Regions from separate parts of the Streptomyces sp. NPDC026672 genome, predicted to be linked through region 1. Evidence: riboswitches for the same ligand, from Rfam matches in the RefSeq annotation. Region 1 holds a riboswitch; the other holds the start of a gene.
The links. Region 1 has a riboswitch for glycine ahead of gcvP (aminomethyl-transferring glycine dehydrogenase). Riboswitches for the same ligand answer to the same signal wherever they lie in the genome.
Positions count from the first base shown of each region.

Region 2: it holds a riboswitch for glycine, as region 1 does, so the genes downstream of both, gcvT (glycine cleavage system aminomethyltransferase GcvT) here and gcvP (aminomethyl-transferring glycine dehydrogenase) in region 1, are expected to answer to the same signal.

Region 1 covers NZ_JBEZXS010000051.1:9,318-13,725, reverse strand. The annotation lists gene gcvP (aminomethyl-transferring glycine dehydrogenase) at 1-2,416, opposite strand, end outside; glycine riboswitch at 2,591-2,686, opposite strand; gene AB0F77_RS37000 (PRC-barrel domain-containing protein) at 2,800-3,174, shown strand; gene AB0F77_RS36995 (DNA polymerase IV) at 3,292-4,408, opposite strand, start outside.
Region 2 covers NZ_JBEZXS010000041.1:30,565-34,972, reverse strand. The annotation lists gene AB0F77_RS34190 (enhanced serine sensitivity protein SseB) at 40-831, opposite strand; gene AB0F77_RS34185 (AAA family ATPase) at 898-1,566, opposite strand; glycine riboswitch at 1,744-1,843, shown strand; gene gcvT (glycine cleavage system aminomethyltransferase GcvT) at 1,997-3,133, shown strand; gene gcvH (glycine cleavage system protein GcvH) at 3,277-3,654, shown strand; gene glyA (serine hydroxymethyltransferase) at 3,670-4,408, shown strand, end outside.

The sequences.
Region 1 (4,408 bases):
TGTAGAGCACGGGGTAGTGCGGCTCCAGGCGCTTGGCGATGTAGTTGGCGGACAGCACGGCCACCTGCGTGGCACGCTTCAGCCCCTCGCCGCCCATGAGGCGGACGTACGCCCAGGAGATCGGCAGGATGCCCGCCGAGCCCCACGGCGCCGCCGAGATCGGCCCGACGCCCGTCTCGGGGCCGGCCGCCGGCTGGAGCGGGTGGTTGGGCAGGTACGGCGCCAGGTGCGCGCGCACGCCGACCGGGCCGACACCGGGACCGCCGCCGCCGTGCGGGATGCAGAACGTCTTGTGCAGGTTCAGGTGCGAGACGTCGCCGCCGAAGTGGCCCGGCTTGGCGAGGCCGACCAGGGCGTTGAGGTTGGCGCCGTCGACGTACACCTGGCCGCCCGCCTCGTGGACCTGGGCGCAGATGTCGGCGACGTGCTCCTCGAACACCCCGTGCGTCGACGGGTAGGTGATCATCAGCACGGCCAGCTCGTCACGGTGCTGCTCGATCTTGGCCCGCAGGTCCTCGACGTCGACCTCGCCGTCCTCGGCGGTCTTCACGACGACGACCCGCATGCCGGCCATCACGGCGCTGGCCGCGTTGGTGCCGTGCGCGGAGGACGGGATGAGGCAGACGGTGCGCTGCTCGTCGCCGTTGGCGCGGTGGTATCCGCGGACCGCGAGCAGACCGGCCAGCTCGCCCTGCGAACCGGCGTTCGGCTGGAGGGAGACCTTGTCGTAGCCGGTGACCTCGGCGAGGCGCTCCTCCAGCTCGCGGATGAGCGTGAGGTAGCCCTCGGCCTGCTCGGCGGGCGCGAAGGGGTGCAGCTGTCCGAACTCGGGCCAGGTGACCGGCTCCATCTCGGTGGTCGCGTTGAGCTTCATGGTGCAGGAGCCCAGCGGGATCATGCCGCGGTCGAGCGCGTAGTCGCGGTCGGCCAGTCTGCGCAGGTAGCGCAGCATCGCGGTCTCGGAGCGGTGCTGGTGGAAGACCGGGTGGGTGAGGAACCCGGAGGTGCGCAGCAGACCGGCGGGCAGGGTCTCCTCGGCGGTGGCGTCCAGCGCCTCGATGTCGCCCTCGACGCCGAACGCGGCCCACACGGCGCCCAGGTGGGCCCGGTCCGTGGTCTCGTCGCAGGCGATCGAGACGTGATCGGCGTCGACGAGGCGCAGGTTGACCCCGTTGTCGCGGGCGGCGGCCACGACCTCGGCGGCCCGGCCCGCGACCTTGGCGGTCAGGGTGTCGAAGTAGGCGCCGTGGACGAGCTCGACGCCGCCCGCGGTGAGCCCGGCGGCGAGGACCGTGGCGTAGCGGTGGGTGCGGCGCGCGATGCCGGTCAGCCCGTCGGGCCCGTGGTACACGGCGTACATGCCGGCCATCACCGCGAGCAGCACCTGCGCGGTGCAGATGTTGCTGGTCGCCTTCTCACGGCGGATGTGCTGCTCACGCGTCTGGAGGGCGAGCCGGTACGCCTTGTTGCCGTCGGCGTCGACGGAGACGCCCACGAGCCGGCCGGGCAGGCTGCGCGCGAACTTCTCGTGCACGGCCATGTAGCCGGCGTGCGGTCCGCCGAAGCCCATCGGCACACCGAAGCGCTGCGTGGTGCCCACGGCGATGTCGGCGCCCAGCTCCCCGGGCGGGGTCAGCAGGGTGAGGGCGAGCAGGTCGGCGGCGACGGTGACGAGGGCGCCGAGTTCGTGCGCCTGCTCGATGACCGGCTTGAGGTCGCGTACGGCACCGGAGGCGCCCGGGTACTGGAGCAGCACGCCGTTGATCTCGCGCGCGGCGATCTCGGCCGGGATGCCGTCGCTGAGGTCGGCGACGACGACCTCGACGCCGGTCGGCTCCGCGCGGGTCTCGATGACGGCGACGGTCTGCGGCAGCGCGTCCGCGTCGATCAGGAAGAGGCCCTTCTTGTTCCTGCCCATGCGCCGGGACAGCGCCATCGCCTCGGCCGCGGCGGTGCCCTCGTCCAGCAGGGAGGCGCCGGAGGTGGGCAGGCCGGTGAGGTCGGCGACCATGGTCTGGAAGTTCAGCAGCGCTTCCAGGCGGCCCTGGGAGATCTCCGGCTGGTACGGCGTGTAGGCCGTGTACCAGGCCGGGTTCTCCATGACGTTGCGCAGGACGACGGGCGGGGTGAAGGTGCCGTAGTAGCCCAGGCCGATCATCGAGCCGAGCACCTGGTTGCGGTCCGCGAGGGAGCGCAGCTCGGCCAGCACCTCGGCCTCGGTCCGGGCGCCGGGCAGGTCCAGCGTGTCGGCGTTCTTGATGACGTCCGGGACGGCGGCCGCGGTGAGCTCGTCCAGCGAGCCGTAGCCCACCTGGGCGAGCATCTTGGCCCGCGCCTCCGGGTCGGGCCCGATGTGGCGGTCCTCGAACGGTGTGCCCCGCTCGAGTGCTGCGAGCGGAATGCGATCGGCGGTCATGGCGGAGGCCTCCTGGTCTGACGCGACCTTCGAGGGGCACCCCGGCGCGGGCACCCCGACGGCCTCCCCCTCTGTCATCTCGACCTGAGAGCTTCACCGGAGGCCCGTGGGCCCCGGCTTTCACCGTCGGTGAGAGCGGACGCCGTCGACGTCCGCCCTGCTTTCCAGAGTGACCTCGTCCGTGCGGTACGTGGGCCTGAGAGATTCCGGGGAGGATTTGCTCCTTCGGCGCCTCCGACGATCTCCGGAGGACTCTCCCGCACGGGGTCGGCAGCCGCTCATCAGCCTACCAGCGGGGTCAATGACCGGCTTTCGAGTGGCCGCATGGCCGATTGTGCACTTTTGTAGTGCCTACAGAGGCTTTGTGAGCATGAGGAGGGCCCGTGCAGACCGACATCGATCCGCGCCACCTGATCGGCCGCAAGGCGTTCGACCGCAACGGCACCAAGATCGGCACGATCGACGAGGTGTACCTCGACGACGCGACGGGTGTGCCGGAGTGGGCGGCCATACGGACCGGTCTCTTCTCGCGCGACGCCTTCGTCCCGCTCGAACCGAGCGAACTGGTCGAGGGCACCCTCCGGGTCCCCTTCGAACGCGCCCTGATCAAGGACGCCCCCGACTTCGGCGTGGGCCGTCACCTCTCCCCGGAGCAGGAGCTCCAGCTCTACCACCACTACGGCCTCGACGTGGCCCTGCCGTCGTCCACGGTCCCCGACCGGGACTTCGGCAAGGTCGCGGGCAAGGAAGACGCCTGACCCCCGGGGCCCGCGGCACGTCCACCACGGACGCTCTCCGGCTTCCCCCACCGCCGCGGTCCCCGTACGGAGCAACGTCCCCGCCCGGACTCCCGCCCTCCGCCGAGCGCACCCGCCTCACCCGCCCCCGCCGCCGATGTCACCTCCGCCCCGCACGGCTGCTCCCTCCAGCCCCGCGTCCTCGTCCCCCGCGTCTCCTGAGCCTCCCGGACCTCCCGGCACCAGCGGCAGCGGATCGGCCGGTTCCAACGCGGGATCATCCGTCCGGAACGTCCGCACCCGGCCCGGACCGGAGTCCGGGGTCTCGAAGCGGACCGTGACCCGGCCCAGACCGCTGCCCTGCACCCAGCCGTGGCCGTGCTCGGTGTGCCGAACGTCACGGCCCGGCGGCCAGCGGCGTTCGGCCGGCGCCGCCTCCCGGACGACGGGCGCGGCCTCGGCCTCCTCCTCGGCGGCCGTGTCCGCCGTGTCCGCCCGCTCGCCCGCCGCCTGTGCGAACAGGTCCTCCTGCGTGTAGTCGGCCAGCCCCGAGACGCCCACCCCGAGCAGCCGCACCCCACCGGTCGTGTCCACGGAGTCCAGGAGCCGCGCCGCCGCCTCCCGGACCACCGCCGGATCGTCCGTGGGACCCCGGAGCGTCTCCGACCGGGTCAGCGTCGAGAAGTCGTACCTGCGCACCTTGAGCACGATCGTCCGTCCCGAAAGGCCGGCCCCGCGCAGCCGCCGCACACACCGGTCCGCGAGGCGCTGCACCTCCAGCCCGACCCGCAGCCGGTCGTGGATGTCCACGTCGTAGGTGTCCTCGACCGACACCGACTTGGTCTCCCGCTCCGCCACCACGGGCCGCTCGTCGTGCGCCAGCGCCATCGCGTACAGCCCATGCCCGTGCGCCTTGCCCACCAGCCGCACCAGCTCGTCCTCCCCCGCCTCCGCCAGCTCCTCGACCGTGGTGATCCCGGCCCGCCGCAGGTGGTCGCCCGTCGCCGGCCCCACCCCCGGCAGGGTCCGCACCGACAGCGGACCGAGCAGCGCCCGCTCCGTGCCCGGTTCGATCAGCACCAGCCCGTCCGGCTTGGCCCGCTCTGAGGCGATCTTGGCGAGCATCTTGGAGGCCGCGAGCCCCACCGACCCGGTGAGCCCCGTGACCGTCCGTATGTCCTCGCGCAGCTTCTGCCCGGCCACCAGCGCCGACGCCTCGTCCCGGGCCGCGCCCCCGGCCTCCAGGTCCACGAAC
Region 2 (4,408 bases), on a different contig from region 1:
CACCGAGGAGGGCCCGTCGCGGCCCTCCCGGCGGGGTCCTCAGTGGCCGTGCTGGTGGAAGGGGCGGACGTTCTCCCGCATCCAGTGGGCGACCGGGTCGTCCGCGACGTCCAGCAGGACCAGGTTGACCGGCCAGGGCACGGGGACCGCGCCGAGCGCCTTGCCCAGGGCGTCCAGGGGCAGGGCCCGCAGGTCGCCCTCCCACTGGGAGAGTTCGACGCCGATGAACAGCACCGGCTCCGCCGTCTCGATCGCGGCGAGGCAGCGGCGGGCCGTGGCGACCACGCCCGTCGCGGCGAACTCGGCCGCGGCGGCGGAGAGGAAGTCGACCGGGTCGTCCTGCCAGTCGGGCTCGAAGAGGCGGACCCGGCCGCCGACCGCCGGGCCGTCGAGCGGGGTGCTGCCCGCGCGGCAGATCTCGGCGACGGCCTCCGGCGGCAGCGGCACCCCGACCACGCCGCCGGGGTTGACGGCCAGTCCGACCTGCGGGGGCAGCCCGCGGGCGAACTCGACGGCGGGGGCGATGGTGAACGAGAGGTGGGCGCCGACGACCTGGCGGTACTGCTCCTCGGAGCTGAACACCGGGACGTACGCCTGGCCGTCGATGTCCACCGTGGGCAGGTCCAGCGAGCCGCTGTCCGGGCCGCCCCCGGAGGGCAGGGGTATCCAGACGAAGCTGCGGCCCAGGACCTCGATGATGCGGCCGCCGGCCGAGGGCACGCCGAGGGACGCCGAGAGGACCTCCTCCAGTTCGTTGCCGGGCCATCCGCCGTGCGGCTGGGGGTGTGCCTGTGCCGGGAAGTCAGCGGGGATGTCCGCCGGGAAGTCCATGTGCCTACCGCCTGCTGGGAACCACGGGTCTGGCTGAAAAGGCTAGCGGGTGCCGCCGACAGTGCCTCACTCCCCGAATCCGATCCGGTGCAGCACGTCGGCGGCGTCCCGGTCGAGCAGCACCGCCGAACCGCAGCCCTCGGGCAGCCGCCCCCGCTCCACCGAGCGCAGGAGGCGGCCGGCGGCCGTGCGGTGGCGCAGGAACGCGTAGCGGGAGACGCCCCGGCCGCGCTCGCGCTGCCCGGCGAGCGCGGTGTCCGCGCCGACGTCCAGGAACAGCAGGTGCAGGGTGCCGCCGCGGCGCCGGGCCTCGCGGGTCAGCCAGCCGCGCACCCAGCGCTGGGTGCCGCAGTCGTGCACGACGACGCCCTCACCGGAGCGCAGGGCGCGGCGCAGCCCGGCGTAGTGGGCCAGCCGGACCAAGGGGCGGTAAAGCGCGTAGGGCACGAACCGCGGGAGGCGGTGCTCCCAGCGGTCGCGGGTGTCCTGGGAGTCGACGCGCCGGCCCTCGACCGCGCGGTGCATCAGGGTCGACTTGCCGCTGCCCGGAAGGCCGGTGACGACCACCAGGTCGCGGGGTCCGAACAGCAGCTCGCGTGTGCTGTGTCCCGCGCGCTCGCGCAGGTCGCGGACGACGGGGGCCGGGAACTCGGCCCAGCGCGCGCGGGTCGGTGCTGCGGGGCGCTTCGGCAGCGCTAGGCCCGTGGTCGTGGCGTACGCCGTGGTCCTGTTCACCGTGATCGTCCTCCCCTGGGGCTCGGAGATCCCCTGCCCGTCGAGTGTAAAGAGAAGGTAATGCCCGGTGTCTCTGGTTTCGTCCGCGTACTGCCACAGCTCGGTCACGGAAAGTGGGGCCTGCCGCCCGCGCGCCGGGCGTGCGATGATGTGCGCGCCAACTGCATATCGGCCGTTTGAATCCGCGCGGGAGAGTCCCCGGCCGCACGCCGACCGGGGCGCCGAAGGAGCAAGTCCCTCCCTTGAATCTCTCAGGCCCCGTTACCGCGCGGGCGAGGCACATCTGAAAAGCGGGCCGCTGCGACAGCGGCCCCACCCAAGGTGCAAGTCCTGACCCGCCCGTGTCGGCGGTCATGGCGAACCTCTCAGGTCCCGATGACAGATGGGGAGGAACGACCTCGCCCGTCCTTTCCTGGGAGACGACCGTCCGATGAGCAGCACCGAATCCGCAGCATCCCCCGGAGTCCGCCGCACCGCGCTCGACGCGCTGCACCGTTCGCTCGGCGCGACGATGACCGACTTCGCCGGCTGGGACATGCCCCTGCGCTACGGCTCCGAGCGTGACGAGCACGTCGCCGTGCGGACCCGGGCCGGTCTCTTCGACCTGTCGCACATGGGCGAGATCACGGTCACCGGCGCGCAGGCCGCCGCGCTGCTGGGTTACGCCCTGGTCGGCGACATCGCCTCCGTCGCCGTGGGCCGGGCCCGCTACACGATGATCTGCCGGGCCGACGGCGGCATCCTGGACGACCTGATCGTCTACCGCCTGGCCGAGACCGAGTACATGGTCGTGGCCAACGCCTCCAACGCCCAGGTGGTCCTGGACGCACTCGTCGAACGCGCCGCGGGCTTCGACGCCGAGGTGCGCGACGACCGCGACGCCTACGCGCTGCTCGCCGTCCAGGGCCCCGAGTCCCCGGCGATCCTCGCGTCGCTCACGGACGCCGACCTGGACGGCCTGAAGTACTACGCGGGTCTGCCCGGCACCGTCGCCGGCGTCCCCGCGCTGATCGCGCGGACCGGCTACACCGGCGAGGACGGCTTCGAGCTGTTCGTGGCGCCGGAGCACGCCGTCGAGCTGTGGCACGCGCTGACCAAGGCGGGCGAGGCCGCCGGCCTCGTGCCCTGCGGGCTGTCCTGCCGCGACACGCTGCGCCTGGAGGCGGGCATGCCGCTGTACGGGCACGAGCTGACCACCGCCCTGACCCCGTTCGACGCGGGGCTCGGCCGGGTCGTGAAGTTCGGCAAGGAGGGCGACTTCGTGGGCCGCGAGGCGCTGACCGAGGCCGCCTCCCGCGCGGAGACCGACCCGCCGCGCGTCCTGGTCGGCCTGGTCGCCGAGGGCCGCCGGGTGCCGCGCGCCGGGTACCCGGTCGTCGCGGGCGGGGCGGTGGTCGGCGAGGTCACCTCGGGCGCCCCCTCCCCCACGCTGGGCCGGCCCATCGCCATGGCGTACGTCGACGCGGCGCACGCGGCGCCGGGCACGGCCGGCGTCGGCGTCGACATCCGGGGCAGCCACGAGCCCTACGAGGTCGTGGCGCTGCCCTTCTACAAGCGCCGCAAGTAGAACCGTAGAACCGGAAGCAGACCCGGAAGCGGAACGGAAGCGGACACCGGGCGCGGTCACCCGCGCGCGGGCCTGCGGCCCCGAGCGGGCCGACGATCCCCCCTTTTCACCAGCACATCCCCGCGTACAGGAGAATTCAGGCCATGAGCAACCCCCAGCAGCTGCGCTACAGCAAGGAACACGAGTGGCTGTCGGTCGCCGAGGACGGCGTCTCGACGGTCGGGATCACCGAGTTCGCCGCCAACGCGCTCGGCGACGTCGTCTACGCCCAGCTCCCCGAGGTCGGCTCCGCGGTGACCGCGGGCGACTCCTGCGGCGAGCTGGAGTCGACCAAGTCCGTCAGCGACCTCTACTCGCCCGTCACCGGTGAGATCACGGAGATCAACGAGGACGTGGTGAACGACCCGTCGCTGGTGAACTCGGCCCCCTTCGAGGGCGGCTGGCTGTTCAAGGTGCGCGTCACGGAGGAGCCGGCCGACCTGCTCTCCGCCGACGAGTACGCCGCCCACACCGCCGGCTGAGGAGTCACCGACCGCATGTCGCTTCTGAACACCCCCCTGCACGAGCTCGACCCGGACGTGGCCGCCGCGGTCGACGCCGAGCTGCGCCGCCAGCAGTCCACGCTGGAGATGATCGCGTCGGAGAACTTCGCTCCGCTCGCGGTCATGGAGGCGCAGGGCTCGGTCCTCACCAACAAGTACGCCGAGGGCTATCCGGGCCGCCGCTACTACGGCGGCTGCGAGCACGTCGACGTCACCGAGCAGATCGCGATCGACCGGCTCAAGGAGCTGTTCGGCGCCGAGTACGCCAACGTCCAGCCGCACTCCGGCGCCTCCGCCAACCAGGCGGCCCTGTTCGCGCTGGCCCAGCCCGGCGACACGATCCTCGGCCTGGACCTGGCCCACGGCGGCCACCTCACCCACGGGATGCGGCTGAACTTCTCCGGCAAGCAGTTCGACGTGGTCGCCTACCACGTCGACCCGGCGACCGGTCTGGTCGACATGGCCGAGCTGGAGAAGCTCGCGCGGGAGCACCGCCCGAAGGTGATCATCGCGGGCTGGTCGGCGTACCCGCGGCAGCTGGACTTCGCCGAGTTCCGCCGGATCGCCGACGAGGTCGGGGCATACCTGTGGGTCGACATGGCGCACTTCGCGGGTCTGGTCGCCGCCGGTCTGCACCCGAACCCGGTGCCGTACGCGGACGTGGTGACCTCCACCACCCACAAGACGCTGGGCGGTCCGCGCGGCGGGATCATCCTCGCGAAGAAGGAGTTCG